2 regions of the Cryobacterium sp. TS_SC_7 genome follow, and region 1 is predicted to be linked to the other one. Evidence: predicted binding sites of a transcription regulator. Region 1 holds the regulator's gene; the other holds the start of a gene.
What was found. The regulator LexA, encoded in region 1, represses DNA repair genes until DNA is damaged. The targets are predictions, from matches to a motif close to TCGAACANNTGTTCGA.
Positions count from the first base shown of each region.

Region 1 (7,781 bases):
CCGGCCGGGCAGCAGGCTGAGCGCACTCGGCGCGTCGGTCGGGCCGAACTCGTAATAGGCCTCGTCGACGACGACGACACCGTCGGTCGCGTCGTAGACGGCCGCGATGGTGTCCAGGGACAGCGGTGTGCCGGTGGGGTTGTTCGGCGAGCAGAGGAAGACGAGGTCGGGGGCGACCCGGTTGACCCAGTCGACGGCCGTGGCCGGGCTGAGCTCGAAGTCGGCGTCGCGCCCGCCGGCGATCCAGCGGGTGCCGGTTCCGGAGGCGAGCAGCGGGTACATCGAGTATGTCGGTGCAAACCCGAGCACGGACCGCCCGGGACCACCGAAGGCCTGAAGCACCTGCTGCAGCACCTCGTTGGACCCGTTCGCCGCCCAGATGTTCTTGCGGGTCAGCCCATGGCCGAGGTATCGGGCGAGGGAATCGCGCAGTTCTGTGAATTCCCGATCGGGATACCGGTTGACGGTTTTCACCGCGACCGCCAGCGCAGAGACGATGTCCTGCGCCACCTCGTCCGGGATTCCGTGTGTGTTCTCATTCACATTGAGGGCCACCGGCACATGCAGTTGGGGGGCCCCGTAGGGAGTGAGTCCGCGCAGATTATCGCGGAGGGGCAGGTCGCTGAGACTGGTCACTTCCCCCATATTACCGGCGGACGTATCGCGCGAACGGGTTCGGCCGAATCAGGGCCCGCTGGACCAGGACTGAGTGAATCAAAACTCGTTCGGCAGGGCGAGCCTCTGTCCGGGCTGCACGCTGTCGGACGGGAGCTGGTTGAGGCTCACGATCTCGGCGATGACGTCGCGCGGGTCGGACGTCGGGGCGATGGTCTCGGCGAGTTGCCAGAGCGACTGCCCCGATTGAATGGTCACGTAGTCGAAGGCCGTGGCCACACGGCCGACCGTCGAGCTCTCGGCGGCTGCCAGTCCGCCGTTCAGAACGACGACGAATGCCGCGGCCACGAGCGGAAGGCCCGCCAGCGCCGTGAAAACAACGCGACCGCGCCGGGTCAGACGCAGTCGGCTGCGCCCTGTCGCGATGGGGGCGCCAAGATCAAGTGCAGTGCTCATATCCAACCTCCTGTAAGAAGACGCATCCGGCTCTCGGCCGGGAGAGCCGGATGCGAACTTATGTTCCGAATGTATATTCGATATTTCGAACAATCAAGCCCTATTCGGTACTTTCTGAAAAGATTTTTCCGACACACTCGAATACATGTTTGTTTTCTGAGCGTGAGATGGATACAGTTTCGATTGTCTGTTTGAAACTCAATCAGGCACCCCCGACATTCGCGTGAAACGGTCGCCGTCACGGCTGCTGCCAGCGCACCACTCAACACGAGGAGCGACGAACGTGGCACAAGACACCAGCGGTCCCCGCGACAAGGGCGGCACCAGACGGCGCAAGAGCCTGAGCGAGAAACAGCTCGCCATCCTCGACGTGATCCAGCGCTCGGTCAGCCAGCGCGGTTATCCGCCGAGCATGCGCGAGATCGGCGACGCCGTCGGGCTCGCCTCCCTGTCGAGCGTCACCCACCAGCTCAACCAGCTTGAACTGAGCGGTTATCTGCGCCGCGACCCGAATCGTCCCCGCGCCCTCGAAGTTCTGATCGAGATTCCGCAGTCGCCCGAAGACGCCACGTCCGGCACGGAGAGTTTCCACACCGGGGTCCAGGTCGGTGATGCCGCGATGGTGCCGCTCGTCGGCCGCATTGCGGCCGGAATTCCGATCACCGCCGAACAGCAGATCGACGAGATCTTCCCGCTCCCCCGCCAGCTCGTCGGTAAGGGCGATCTCTTCATGCTCAAGGTGACGGGCGAGTCCATGATCGACGCGGCCATCATGGATGGTGACTGGGTCGTCGTTCGGCAGCAGAAGACCGCGGAGAACGGCGAGATCGTCGCGGCCATGCTCGACAACGAGGCCACCGTGAAGGTGTTCCGCCAGCGCGACGGACACACCTGGCTGCTCCCCCGCAACACGAACTTCGAACCGATCGTCGGCGACCACGCCGAGATTCTCGGCAAGGTCGTGGCGGTGCTGCGCTCGGTGTAGGCCGGATCACGGCTCGGGGTCTCGCGGTCTCGACAGGCTCGACCAGCGTCGTGGAGACTCTGATTTGTCGGGTCACCACAGGGTTCAGGAGGCCGGGCACGAACACCGTTTTTCGGTGTCGTGCCCGGCCTTCTGCGTGGGTGCGGCCGGCGCGGACTACGCGGGAACGGCCAGGCGCGTGCGCACGGCGCGGGTGGCGGCGAGCATGTTCCGCAGAGACTGCACCGTCTCGGCATAGCCCCGGGTTTTCAGGCCGCAATCCGGGTTCACCCAGATCTGGCCGGACGGGATGGCCCGGGCGGCCCGCTCGAGCAGGTCGGTCAGCTCGGCGACACTGGGAACCCGCGGCGAGTGGATGTCCCACACACCCGGGCCGATCCCGTGGTCGAAGCCGGAGGTCTGGATATCCCCGACGACCTCCATGCGCGACCGTGCCGCCTCAATGCTGGTCACGTCGGCGTCCAGATTACGGATCGCGTCGATGACGACGCCGAATTCGGAATAACACAGGTGCGTGTGGATCTGCGTCGCCTCGGCCGCACCGGCGGTGGCCAGGCGGAACGAGCCCACCGACCAGTCGAGGTATTCTGCGTGGTCCTCCTTCTTCAGCGGCAGCAGTTCTCGCAGTGCGGGCTCGTCGACCTGGACGATCTGAATTCCCGCTCTCTCGAGGTCGGCGATTTCATCGCGGAGCGCCAGGGCCACCTGCCGGGCCGTGTCGCCGAGCGGCTGGTCATCGCGCACGAACGACCACGCGAGGATCGTCACCGGGCCGGTGAGCATCCCCTTCACCGGTTTGAGCGTCAGACCCTGGGCGTACGCCGACCACTCGACCGTGATCGGCTGCGGCCGGGACACATCTCCCCAGAGGATCGAGGGGCGCACGCACCGGCTGCCGTACGACTGCACCCAGCCGTTCTCGGTGACGGCGAACCCGTCGAGATTCTCGGCGAAGTACTGCACCATGTCGTTGCGCTCCGGCTCGCCGTGCACCAGCACGTCGAGGCCGATTTCTTCCTGCACCGTGACCACGCGCGCTATCTCGGCCCGCATCAGGTCTCGATAGTCAACGGTGCTCAGCGACCCCTTGAGTAATTGCGCCCGGGCCCGACGGATGTCCCCGGTCTGCGGGAACGATCCGATCGTGGTCGTCGGCAGGAACGGCAGATTCAGGGTGGCCTCCTGGGCCGCCACCCGTGCGGCGTAGTCCACGCGGGTGAAGTCGGTCGGGGTGAGGGCCTCCGTGCGCACGCGTACGGCGCCGTCGTGCACGCCGGGCGCGACCCGTCTCGCGTCGAGGGCTGCGGAGGCTGCCGCGAGGTCGGCGGCGATGGCAGCACGCCCCTCGGAGAGCCCCCGGGCGATCGTGGCCACCTGGGTGACCTTCTGGTCGGCGAAGGCCAGCCAACTCTTCAACTCGTCGCTCAGCGCCGATTCGTCGTCGACGTCGTGCGGCACGTGCAGCAGCGACGTCGAGGTGGAGACCGTGACCCGGGGTGAGAGCCGCTCCAGACCGGCCACGGTCTCGAAGGCCGTCGCTAGGTCACCGCGCCAAATGTTGTGGCCGTCGATGACGCCGGCAACCAGCGTCGTCGTCTCCAGCCCGGCCGTCACGGCCGGCACTTTTCCCCGCACCAGGTCGAGCCCGATGGCTTCCACCGCGGTCGCTGCGAGAACGGGCAGGGCGTCGTCGAGGCTGCCGTAAGGTGCTGCGACAAAGATGGAGGGGCGCTCGGCAAGGCCCCCGAGCGTGGTGTACGCGGAGTGAACGGCGGTCAGGGCATCCGCTCTCGGGATGTCGATGCTCTCGCTGACGAGGGCAGGTTCGTCCAGTTGCACCCATTCGGCGCCGGCGGCGCGCAGCCGCTGCAGCAAGGCCGCGTAGACGGGCACGAGGTCGTCGAGGCGTTCCAGCGGGCTGAAGCCGGCGGGAGCCGCGTCGCTCGGCTTGCTGAGCAGCAGGAACGTGACCGGGCCGACGATGACCGGACGGGTCAGGAATCCGGCTGCCTTCGCCTCCACGAACTCCTGCACGAGACGGTCACTGGCGAGGGAGAACGCGGTCTCAGGACCGATTTCCGGCACCAGGTAGTGATAGTTGGAGTCGAACCATTTGGTCATCTCGAGCGGCAGATGGTCGCCGGCACCGCGGGCGAGGGTGAAATACCCGGCCAGGTCGAGGCGTCCGTCGGCATCCTGGAGATGAGCGAACCGGGCCGGGACGGCGCCCACCGTGCACAGGGCGTCCAGAACCTGGTCGTAATACGAGAACGATTCCGGGATGGAGGAGTCGTCCCGGCCGAGTCCGAGCCGCACGAGGCGCTCCCGGGTACTCCCGCGCAGGGCAGCAGCGGTGGTTTCGAGCTCCCCCGCGGTGACCGATCCGGCCCAGAACGCTTCGACGGCCCTTTTCAGTTGACGGCGCGGACCGATGCGGGGATAGCCGAGGATGGTGCCGGCGGGGAACGCGGGGAACGTGGTCATGAGTACTCCTTGGCGGGGGCAGAGACAGAAGGGGCAGGGACGAGAAGACCGCAGCCGTCCAGAACGGAGAGCACGGTCTCGTGCTGGTTGAAGGCGTACAGGTGCAGACCGGGGGCGCCGCCGGCGATGAGTTCCCGGGCCAGTTCGGTGGCCTGACGGATGCCGATGTCACGCTGGCCCTCTTTGGTCGGCTCCACCTCGAGCGCGATCGCAAGCTCGGACGGAAGTTCCTCGCCGGACAACTCCAGGATGCGGCGCAGCCGGGCCGGACTCGTGACCGGCATGATCCCGGGCAGGATCGGGAACTCGACCCCGGCGGCCCTGGCCCGTTGGATGAAGCTGAGGTAGTGGTCGGCATGGAAGAACAGCTGGGTGATCGCCAGGTTCGCGCCGGCGGCCTGCTTGGCCAGCAGCGTGTCGATGTCCTGGGCCGTCGACCGGGAACGCGGGTGCCCGTTCGGGAAGGCCGCCACGGCGATGCGCACCTTTGTCCGGTCGCGCTTGATCGAGCGTGCTGCGGGGAGTCCGGGGATGACGGATTCGCGGTACGGCTCCCGCTCGGCCTGCACCCGGTGGATCAGCTGCACCAGTTCCGCCGCACTGCCCAGGTCGCCGAGGAAGGCCTCCCCCTCACGAACGCCCTCCGGCGGATCACCGCGCAGGGCCAGGAAGCTCCGCACCCCGGCGTCCAGGAATTCCCGGATCAGCTGGCTGGCTTCCGCGTTCGACGATCCCACACAGGTGAGGTGGGCCAGCGGGTCCACCGTGGTGGTGCGCAGGATGTGGGTGAGCACGTCCAGGGAGGATCGCCGGGAGGAGCCGTTCGCGCCGTAGGTGACCGAGATGAACTCGGGGCCCGCAGCGGCGAGCCGCTCGATGGTGGCGTGCAGCGCGGACGTGGCGGCATCCGATTTGGGCGGATACAGCTCGAACGAGAACGGGACGTTCCCGCAGTCAGGGTCCGAGGTGTTGGACATTGCTCCTCATTCGACAGTTGCCAGTGGCGGGCACTGGGGCCGGGCGGCCGCGGACCGCCAGTCAGGACAGGCGGGTTTTCGCGGGCGGGTGCCGGGCTCGGCTGTCGCTCCATGCCGCCGGCCGGAAGGCCCGCGGCAACGATTGAGAAGACTCTAACAAGCACGCCGCACGGGAGGCAGGCCTGTGACCGAATGTGTCACGAGACCAGACCTCAGCGGCACCGGCGAGCAGGCACGGCGCGGAAACGAGCGCAACGAGACGCGTTCTGTTACGGCGAGGCCTGACCGGAGTCGGTGCGGAACGGCAGCGAAGATCAGCCGGCGACGGCCGGCCGAACAGCGAACGGCTCGAACTGGGCCTGGATCTCCTCGGTCACCAGCGCCGTCACCTCGGTGCCCGTCTCGGCATAGTCGGTGGAGAGAACGGTTCCCTGCTCGTGCAGAACGGCGATCAGGTCGCCCCGCTCGTAGGGGATCAGCAGCTCGAGCTTGATCGACGGCCGCGGCAGCAGGTCGGCGGCGGTCGCGAGCAGTTCTTCGATCCCCTCACCGGTGCGGGCGGAGACGAAGATGCCCTTCGGCCAGAGTCCACGCAGCACGAGCCGGTCGTCCTCGCTGATCAGGTCGCTTTTGTTGAAGACGACGATTTCGGGGATCTCCCGGGCGCCGACCTCGGCGATCACCTCGCGCACGGTGGACAACTGGCTGGCCGGGTCTGGGTGCGAGCCGTCGACGACGTGCACGATGACGTCGGCGTCGGCGACCTCCTCGAGGGTGGAGCGGAACGCCTCCACCAACTGGTGCGGCAGGTTACGCACGAACCCGACCGTGTCGGTCAGCGTGTACAGCCGTCCGTCGGTCGTGGTGGACTTGCGCACCGTGGCGTCCAGGGTGGCGAAGAGGGAGTTCTCGACGAGAACGCCGGCTCGGGTGATGCGGTTGAGCAGGCTGGACTTACCGGCGTTGGTGTAACCGACGATGGCAACGGATGGCACGGCGTTGCGCTTGCGATTGGCCCGCTTGGCCTCGCGGGCGGGTTTCATTTCCAGGATCTGCTTGCGGAGCCGGGACATCCGGGTGTGGATGCGTCGGCGGTCCAGTTCGATCTTGGTCTCTCCGGGGCCGCGCGAACCCATGCCGGCACCGGCACCACCGACCTGGCCACCGGCCTGGCGGGACATCGAGTCACCCCAGCCGCGCAGGCGGGGCAGCAGGTACTCGAGCTGGGCGAGTTCGACCTGCGCCTTGCCCTCCCGACTCTTGGCGTGCTGGCTGAAGATATCGAGGATCACGGCGGTGCGGTCGATGACCTTGACCTTGACGACATCCTCGAGCGCGCGCCGCTGGCTGGGGGCGAGCTCGGTGTCGGCGATGACGGTGTCGGCGCCCATCATTTTGACGATGCCGGCGACTTCCTCGGCCTTGCCCTTGCCGAGGTAGGTGCTGGCGTCGGGCTTGGCCCGGCGCTGCATCAGGCCGTCGAGCACGGTGGCGCCGGCGGTCTCGGCCAACGCGGCGAGTTCGCGCATGGAGTTCTCGGCATCCGCCACGGTTCCGTGCGTGTACAGGCCGATCAGTACGACGTTCTCGAGCCGCAACTGACGGTATTCGACCTCGGTGACGTCCTCGAGTTCGGTGGAGAGGCTCGGCACCCGGCGCAGGGCGTTGCGGTCCTCACGGTCCTGCTGCGCTCCGTCGTGGCCCTCGTCGCCCGGCGACGGGGCAGACTCGGCCTGCAGCGCCTGGGCGGAGCCGCTGCGGAAGAGCGAATAGCCGGCGGCCTTGCTGTCGGCGCTGGCGAGAACGCGTGCGACCACGTCGTCGGTGTCGTCGGTGTCGATTGACTCAGTCATTCCTTTAACACTAGTTCCTCGATGCTTGGTAAGTTCCCTCTATGCCTTCCGACCACTACTTCACCCCGGCGCCCGACAACACCCTGAAACTGCGCCAGGTGACCGTGCAACTCGGCGGCCAGACCCGCGAACTGACCACCGCCAATTCGGTGTTCAGTCCCGACCACATCGACACCGGTACGCAGGTGCTGCTGAACAGCGCGCCCACCCCTCCGCCCGGCGGTGACTTCCTCGACCTGGGCTGCGGCTGGGGCCCGATCAGCCTGCACCTGGCTCTCGCCTCCCCGCGGGCCACGATCTGGGCCGTGGACGTGAACGAGCGCGCCCTCGACCTGGTGCGGTTGAACGCCGAGAAGCTCGGCCTCACCAACGTCACCGCGGTGCTGCCCGAGCAGGTGCCCGCCCATGTCA
Region 1 is NZ_CM149589.1:3,291,856-3,299,636, reverse strand. Features, by position in the region: gene AC0J5J_RS15155 (histidinol-phosphate transaminase) at 1-645, opposite strand, end outside; gene AC0J5J_RS15150 (LysM peptidoglycan-binding domain-containing protein) at 715-1,071, opposite strand; gene lexA (transcriptional repressor LexA) at 1,355-2,056, shown strand; gene metE (5-methyltetrahydropteroyltriglutamate--homocysteine S-methyltransferase) at 2,213-4,540, opposite strand; gene AC0J5J_RS15135 (methylenetetrahydrofolate reductase) at 4,537-5,517, opposite strand; gene hflX (GTPase HflX) at 5,832-7,370, opposite strand; gene AC0J5J_RS15125 (class I SAM-dependent methyltransferase) at 7,412-7,781, shown strand, end outside.

Region 2 (7,781 bases), 760 kb from region 1:
GACCTGAACGTGATCGCCTCGCCGGCCCAGGGCATCCGCGACATCTTCGACCTCATGCCCACCGCCACGGTCGCGGACTGGGACACCGTCTCCGCCCGGCTGCGCGCCCTGCCCGCGGCCATCGACGGGTACATCCAGACCCTCCGCCTCGGCATCGAGCGCGGCAGCATGCCTGCCCGCCGCCAGGTGCGGGAGGTCATTCTGCAGGCTCGGCGCCACGCCGGCAACGACGGCTTCTTCGCCGAGTTCGCCGCCAACGCCAGCCCCGAGGCTGGCTCACTGCCGGCCTCTCTGGCCACGGATCTCGGCACCCGGGCGCGTGCTGCGGCCGCCGCGTACGGCGCTCTGGCCGACTTTCTCGGCACCGAGCTCGAGGGCAGGGCTCCCACCCGAGACGCCATCGGCCGCGACCTCTACGCCCTGCAGTCGCGACGTTTCCTCGGTGCGACCATCGACCTCGACGAAACGTACGAGTGGGGTGTGGAGGAACTGGCCCGCATGACCGCCGAACAGGAGAGCATCGCCGACCAGATCAAGCCCGGCGCGAGCGTGCTCGAGGCGATCGCCTTCCTCGACACCGACCCCCGCCGCAAACTGCACGGCACCGACGCCCTGCAGAAATGGATGCAGGAGACCAGCGACCGCGCCGTCGCCGAGCTCTCCGAGACCCAGTTCGACATCCCCGACGAGATCAAGCGTCTCGAGTGCATGATCGCCCCCACCCAGGAGGGCGGCATCTACTACACCGGGCCCACAGATGACTTCTCCCGTCCGGGCCGGATGTGGTGGTCGGTGCCGGTTGGGATCACCGAATTCGACACCTGGCGGGAACTCACCACCGTCTACCACGAGGGCATCCCCGGCCATCACCTGCAGATCGGCCAGGCCGTCTACAACCGCGCGAAGCTCAACACCTGGCGCCGGCAGCTCGCCGGCACCTCCGGCCACGCCGAGGGATGGGCCCTCTACGCCGAACGACTGATGGAACAGCTCGGCTACCTCGACGACCCGGCGGACCGCCTCGGCATGTTGGACGGACAACGGATGCGCGCCGCGCGCGTCGTTCTCGACATCGGAGTGCACCTCGAGAAGCAGCGGCCCGACGGCTCCGGGCCCTGGACCGCCGACTACGCCTTCGATTTCCTCGGCCAGAACGTGAACATGAACGCCGCCTTCGTCTCGTTCGAGGTGAACCGCTATCTCGGCTGGCCGGGACAGGCACCCTCGTACAAGGTGGGCCAGCGGATCTGGGAAGAACTGCGTGACACCTACGCGGCACGCGAGGGCGACGCGTTCTCGATCAAGGAGTTCCACCGCAAGGCGCTCGACCTCGGCGGGGTCGGCCTGGACACCCTCCGGGCGGCGATGCTCGGGTAGCGTTCGGGACAGGTCGGCGTAGATTCGGGGTGAGGCCGGAGAGTTGCCGGGCCCTCCCGCAAACCGCTAAGCTTGACTGTCACGTTTGTGACGAACTATCCGTTGCCGCACCGGTGCACGAGAACGAGATTCACCTCCGTGTGTGGCCCTATCGATGTCCATCCTGGAGCAACTACTACATGACAATCGCAACGACCGAACGGGCACCCAAGCAGGTCGCCATCAACGACATTGGATCTGCTGAAGACTTTCTTGCCGCGGTCGAAAAGACTCTGAAATTCTTCAACGACGGAGACCTCATCGAGGGCACCGTCGTGAAGATCGACCGCGACGAGGTTCTCCTCGACGTGGGCTACAAGACCGAGGGTGTCATTCCCTCCCGCGAACTTTCCATCAAGCACGACGTTGACCCCTCCGAGGTCGTCAAGGTCGGCGACCTGGTTGAGGCCCTCGTCCTTCAGAAGGAAGACAAAGAAGGCCGTCTCATCCTGTCCAAGAAGCGCGCTCAGTACGAGCGTGCATGGGGCGACGTCGAGAAGATCAAGGAATCGGATGGCGTTGTCACCGGTTCGGTCATCGAGGTTGTCAAGGGTGGCCTCATCGTGGACATCGGACTTCGTGGCTTCCTGCCGGCGTCGCTCATCGAGCTGCGCCGTGTTCGCGACCTGACCCCGTACCTGGGCCAGGAGATCGAGGCCAAGATCCTCGAACTCGACAAGAACCGCAACAACGTTGTGCTGTCCCGTCGTGCGCTGCTCGAGCAGACTCAGTCCGAGAGCCGCACCACGTTCCTCAACAACCTCCAGAAGGGACAGGTCCGCAAGGGCGTCGTCTCGTCGATCGTCAACTTCGGTGCGTTCGTCGACCTGGGTGGCGTTGACGGTCTGGTTCACGTCTCCGAACTCAGCTGGAAGCACATCGAGCACGCCAGCGAGGTCGTCGAGGTTGGCCAGGAAGTCACCGTCGAGATCCTCGAGGTCGACCTCGAGCGCGAGCGCGTGTCGCTCTCCCTCAAGGCCACGCAGGAAGACCCGTGGCAGGTCTTCGCCCGCACCCACGCCATCGGCCAGGTTGCACCGGGTAAGGTCACCAAGCTCGTTCCGTTCGGCGCGTTCGTTCGCGTTGCCGAGGGCATCGAGGGACTCGTCCACATCTCCGAGCTCTCCGGCAAGCACGTCGAGCTCGCCGAGCAGGTCGTTGCGGTCGGCGACGAGGTCTTCGTCAAGGTCATCGACATCGATCTCGAGCGTCGCCGCATCTCGCTGAGCCTCAAGCAGGCCAACGATGGTGTCGACCCCGAGGGCACCGAGTTCGACCCGGCACTCTACGGAATGCTCACCGAGTACGACGACCAGGGCAACTACAAGTACCCCGAGGGCTTCGACCCGGAGACCAACGAGTGGCGCGAAGGCTTCGAAACCCAGCGCGAGAAGTGGGAGCAGGACTACGCTGCAGCCCAGGCTCGCTGGGAAGCCCACAAGAAGCAGGTTGCTTCCGCGAACGACGAGATCACCGCCGTCGGCGATGTCCCGTCCGCCGCAGGCAACACCTTCTCGAGCGAGACGGCCGGCGCCGGCACCCTCGCGGACGACGAGGCCCTCGCAGCACTGCGCGAGAAGCTCTCCAGCTCCAACTAGTAACTGGCTCCACCTAGTAACTGGCTCCACCTAGTAACTGGCTCCACCGCACAACGAAAGGCCGGTCCCTCGGGACCGGCCTTTCTGCGTGGACAAGGTCGGTTGCCCCGGGGTGCGAGGGTCGGGGATTGCCGAGGACCCGCTGGATCGTAGAATGCGAAAATGACTCGCCTGCATCTGCTCCTTGCGCCACTTGCGATCGTGCTGCTCCTGGGCGGGTGCGCAGGGGCCGGCCCGTCGACAACGCAGGCATCGTCCGCGGCACCGCAGGTCACCCCGAGCGGGTCGCCGACAAGCTCCCCGTCGCCGTCACCGACGCCCGCACCCGCACCGTCTGCGTCCGCCCGGCCGGGCGATTGCACCAGCGCGGATACCGAGCTTCCGGCCACGAGCTACACGGTGCTTTCCGACGACGCCACGACGCCGGTGGCCGTCACCTACACGGCGTTCACGCAGTCCGGCGGCACTCCCACTCGAAGTGTGACCGTCTTCGGGCCGGTTGCCACCGTTCTCGCCTACGCCTGCGTCGCGGACGTCAGCGGTGGACCCTGGACGTTCACGGCGACGAGCTCCACGCCGGGGGCGCTCGGCTGCGTTCTGGGTTTCGGCGGGCGGATCGTAGCCCGGGACTCGGCCTACAACGAGGGGCTACTCACCCCGGAAACAGTCGATTGCACGGGCAATCCCGGCCGCTGACTCCCTCGCCCCGTTGCAACTGTTGCCCGTGCGGACAACTGTCGCCGGTGTGCGGGCAACAGTTGTCCGCACGGGCGACATGTGCGGACACGTCGTGAAGCCGCACCCGGCCCGTTAGCATTGCTGCGTGTATCTGATTGGACTGACCGGCGGGATCGCATCCGGAAAAAGCACCGTCGCCCGACGGCTCGTGCGGCGCGGCGCGGTGCACATCGACGCGGACCACCTGGCCCGAGTGGCCGTGGAACCCGGCACGCCGGGGCTGGTGAAGATCGCGGATGCCTTCGGTGACTCGGTCCTGTTGCCCGACGGCAGCTTGAACCGGCCGGCACTGGGCGCGATCGTGTTCCGCGACCCCCACGCCCGGGAGCGTCTCAACGCCATTGTGCACCCGGAGGTGCGGGCGCTCTCGAACGCGTTGATCCACGCCGCGGAAGAGGAGGACCCGAACGCGATCGTCGTCTACGACGTCCCCCTCCTCGTGGAAGCCGGCGTCGACCATCCGTTCGACCTCGTCGTGGTCACCCAGGCCGACGAACAGACCCGGGTGCGCCGCATGGTGGAGTTGCGGGGAATGGACGCCGGCGAGGCGGAACGCAGAATCCGCTCGCAAGCCAGCGACACCGAGCGTCTCCAGGTCGCGGACGTCGTCATCGACACGGGGGGCACCCTCCCGCAGACCCAGGAACAGGTCGACCTGCTGTGGGACCGGGTGAACGCACAGCGCGAGCAGCGCAGTGTCAGAGGCGCTCCGTAGACTGGAGCCTATGGAACCCACGCGCTCTGTCAATCCGTTCGAGGTGGTGAGCGAGTACACACCCAGCGGTGACCAGCCCACCGCCATCGCCGAGCTGGCCGGCCGGATCAACGCCGGCGAGACCGATATCGTGTTGCTCGGCGCCACCGGAACGGGCAAGTCCGCGACCACCGCCTGGCTGATCGAGCAGGTGCAGCGCCCCACCCTGGTGCTGGCCCACAACAAGACCCTCGCGGCTCAGCTCGTGAACGAATTCCGTGAACTGATGCCCAACAACGCCGTCGAGTACTTCGTGTCGTACTACGACTACTACCAGCCCGAGGCCTACGTGCCCCAGACCGACACCTTCATCGAGAAGGACTCCTCGATCAACGCGGAGGTCGAGCGGCTGCGGCACTCCACCACGAACTCTCTTCTCAGTCGGCGTGACGTCATCGTGGTCTCCACCGTCTCCTGCATCTACGGCCTCGGCACACCCGAGGGGTACCTCGAGGCCATGGTCGCCCTGCAGGTGGGCCAGCAGGTCAACCGGGACTGGCTGATCCGCAAGTTCGTGGCCATGCAGTACCAGCGCAACGACATCGACTTCTCCCGCGGTCACTTCCGGGTGCGCGGCGACACCATCGAGATCATCCCGATGTACGAAGAACTCGCCATCCGCATCGAGATGTTCGGCGACGAGATCGAGGCGCTCTACAGTCTGCATCCGCTCACCGGCGACATCGTGAAGAAACTCGACTCCGTCGCCGTGTTCCCCGGATCGCACTACGTGGCCAGTACCGACGTCATGCAACGGGCGATGGGCACCATCCAGGAAGAGCTCGACGAGCGGCTTGTGCAGCTCGAACGCGAGGGCAAACTGCTCGAGGCCCAGCGTCTGCGGATGCGCACGAACTTCGACCTGGAGATGATGGAGCAGATCGGCTTCTGCTCCGGCATCGAGAACTACTCCCGTCACATCGATGCTCGCCAACCGGGGGAGGCGCCGCACTGCCTGCTCGACTACTTCCCGGATGACTTCCTGATGGTCATCGACGAGTCCCACGTCACGGTGCCTCAGATCGGCGCCATGTACGAGGGCGACTCGTCCCGTAAGCGCACGCTCGTCGACCACGGATTCCGGCTGCCCAGCGCCCTGGACAACCGGCCGCTCAAGTTCTCCGAGTTCAAGGGCCGGGTCGGGCAGACCGTCTACCTGTCCGCTACGCCCGGCAAATACGAGATGGGGATCGCCGACGGCATCGTGGAGCAGATCATCCGCCCCACCGGTCTGATCGACCCGCAGATCATCGTGAAGCCCAGCAAGGGCCAGATCGACGACCTCCTCGAGGAGATCCACAAGCGCGTCGAGCGCAACGAACGCGTGCTGGTCACCACCCTCACCAAGAAGATGGCGGAAGAGCTCACCGACTTCCTCACCGAGGCCGGCGTGCGCGTGCGCTACCTCCATTCGGATGTCGACACCCTCCGCCGCGTCGAACTCCTCACCGAATTGCGGGCCGGCGTCTACGACGTGCTCGTGGGCATCAACCTGCTGCGGGAGGGGCTGGACCTGCCCGAGGTGTCCCTGGTGGCCATCCTCGACGCCGACAAGGAGGGTTTCCTCCGTTCGGCGACGTCCCTGATCCAGACCATCGGTCGCGCGGCCCGCAACGTCTCCGGCGAGGTGCACATGTACGCCGACCGGCTCACGGCCTCGATGGAGCGCGCGATCGACGAGACCGACCGCCGCCGCGAGAAGCAGGTGGCCTACAACACCCTGCACGGGATCGACCCGACCCCGCTCCGGAAACGCATCGCGGACATCACCGAGGTGCTCGCCCGCGAAGAGGCCGACACCGCCGAGTTACTGGCCGGCCGTGACGCGCGGCGTAAGGGCGTCGCACCGACGCCGCGGCGGCAGGGGCTGGCGGCAAACGGCGCGAACGACCTGGAATCGATCATCGCCGACCTCAACGGCCAGATGCTCGAGGCAGCGGGGGAGCTCAAGTTCGAGCTCGCCGCCCGGCTTCGCGACGAGGTGTCCGAGTTGAAGCGGGAGCTGCGCCAGATGGAGAAGGCCGGGCACATCTGATCCCGACCTGAACCCGAAACAACCAGTGAACCTCGAACATGTGTTCGCTCAGGGCGTGCCGGTTTGGAGGGTTCGGGTCGGTGGCACTGCATAGACTCGGATGGTGTCAATTTCCCAGATAGAGACCGGCTCAAAACTCAGCGTCCGCGGCGCGCGCGTGCATAACCTGCACAACGTCGACCTCGAGATCCCGCGCGATTCCCTCGTCGTATTCACGGGGTTGTCCGGTTCGGGCAAGTCCTCGCTTGCGTTCGACACGATCTTCGCGGAGGGGCAACGGCGCTACGTCGAGTCCCTGTCCGCGTATGCCCGCCAATTCCTCGGCCAGGTGGACCGGCCCGACGTGGACTTCATCGAGGGATTGAGCCCCGCCGTCTCCATCGACCAGAGGTCGACCAACCGCAATCCGCGCTCGACCGTGGGTACCATCACCGAGGTCTACGACTACATGCGCCTGCTCTGGGCGCGCATCGGCGTACCGCACTGCGCGGTGTGCGGGGAGATCATCCAGGCTCAGACGGTGCAGCAGATCGCCGACCAGCTGATGGAACTGGGCGAGGGCATCCGCTACCAGGTGCTCAGCCCGGTGGTGACCCAGAAGAAGGGCGAGTTCGTCGACCTGTTCAAGGAGTTGGCGGCGAGCGGGTATTCGCGTGCCATTGTGGACGGCAACCAGATCCAGCTCAACGAGCCGCCCGTTTTGAAGAAGCAGCTCAAGCACGATATCTCCGTGGTCATCGACCGCCTGGTCGCGGGCCCCGACCTGCTCAGCCGGCTGACCGACTCGCTCGAGACGGCCCTCAAGCTGACCGACGGCGTCGTGCAGATCAACTACGTCGACCAGGAGGGCGACGAGGCCTGGCAGAGCTACTCGGAGAAGCTCTCCTGCCCCAACAACCACCCGGTTCAGCTGACCGAGATCGAGCCGCGCACGTTCTCCTTCAACGCGCCCTTCGGCGCGTGCCCGGAGTGCTCCGGGCTCGGCACCCGCATGTCCGTCGACGCGGAACTGCTGCTCGGCGACCCGGAACTGAGCATCGCGGATGGCGTCGTGCTGCCGTGGACCACCCAGGGCAAGGGCCTGTTCCAGTACTACGAGAAGCTTCTCGACGGGCTCGCCCGCGACCTGGACTTCTCCCTCGACACCCCGTGGGGCGAACTGCCCTCCGAAGTGCAGGACGCCGTGCTGCGCGGCGACAACTTCGAGGTCAAGGTGAAGTGGAAGAACCGGTACGGCCGG
Region 2 is NZ_CM149589.1:720,088-727,868, reverse strand. Features, by position in the region: gene AC0J5J_RS03365 (DUF885 domain-containing protein) at 1-1,377, shown strand, start outside; gene rpsA (30S ribosomal protein S1) at 1,557-3,014, shown strand; gene AC0J5J_RS03355 (hypothetical protein) at 3,177-3,710, shown strand; gene coaE (dephospho-CoA kinase) at 3,838-4,467, shown strand; gene uvrB (excinuclease ABC subunit UvrB) at 4,478-6,541, shown strand; gene uvrA (excinuclease ABC subunit UvrA) at 6,645-7,781, shown strand, end outside.
Region 2: the regulator LexA is predicted to act here: its motif matches at 6,574-6,589, upstream of uvrA (excinuclease ABC subunit UvrA).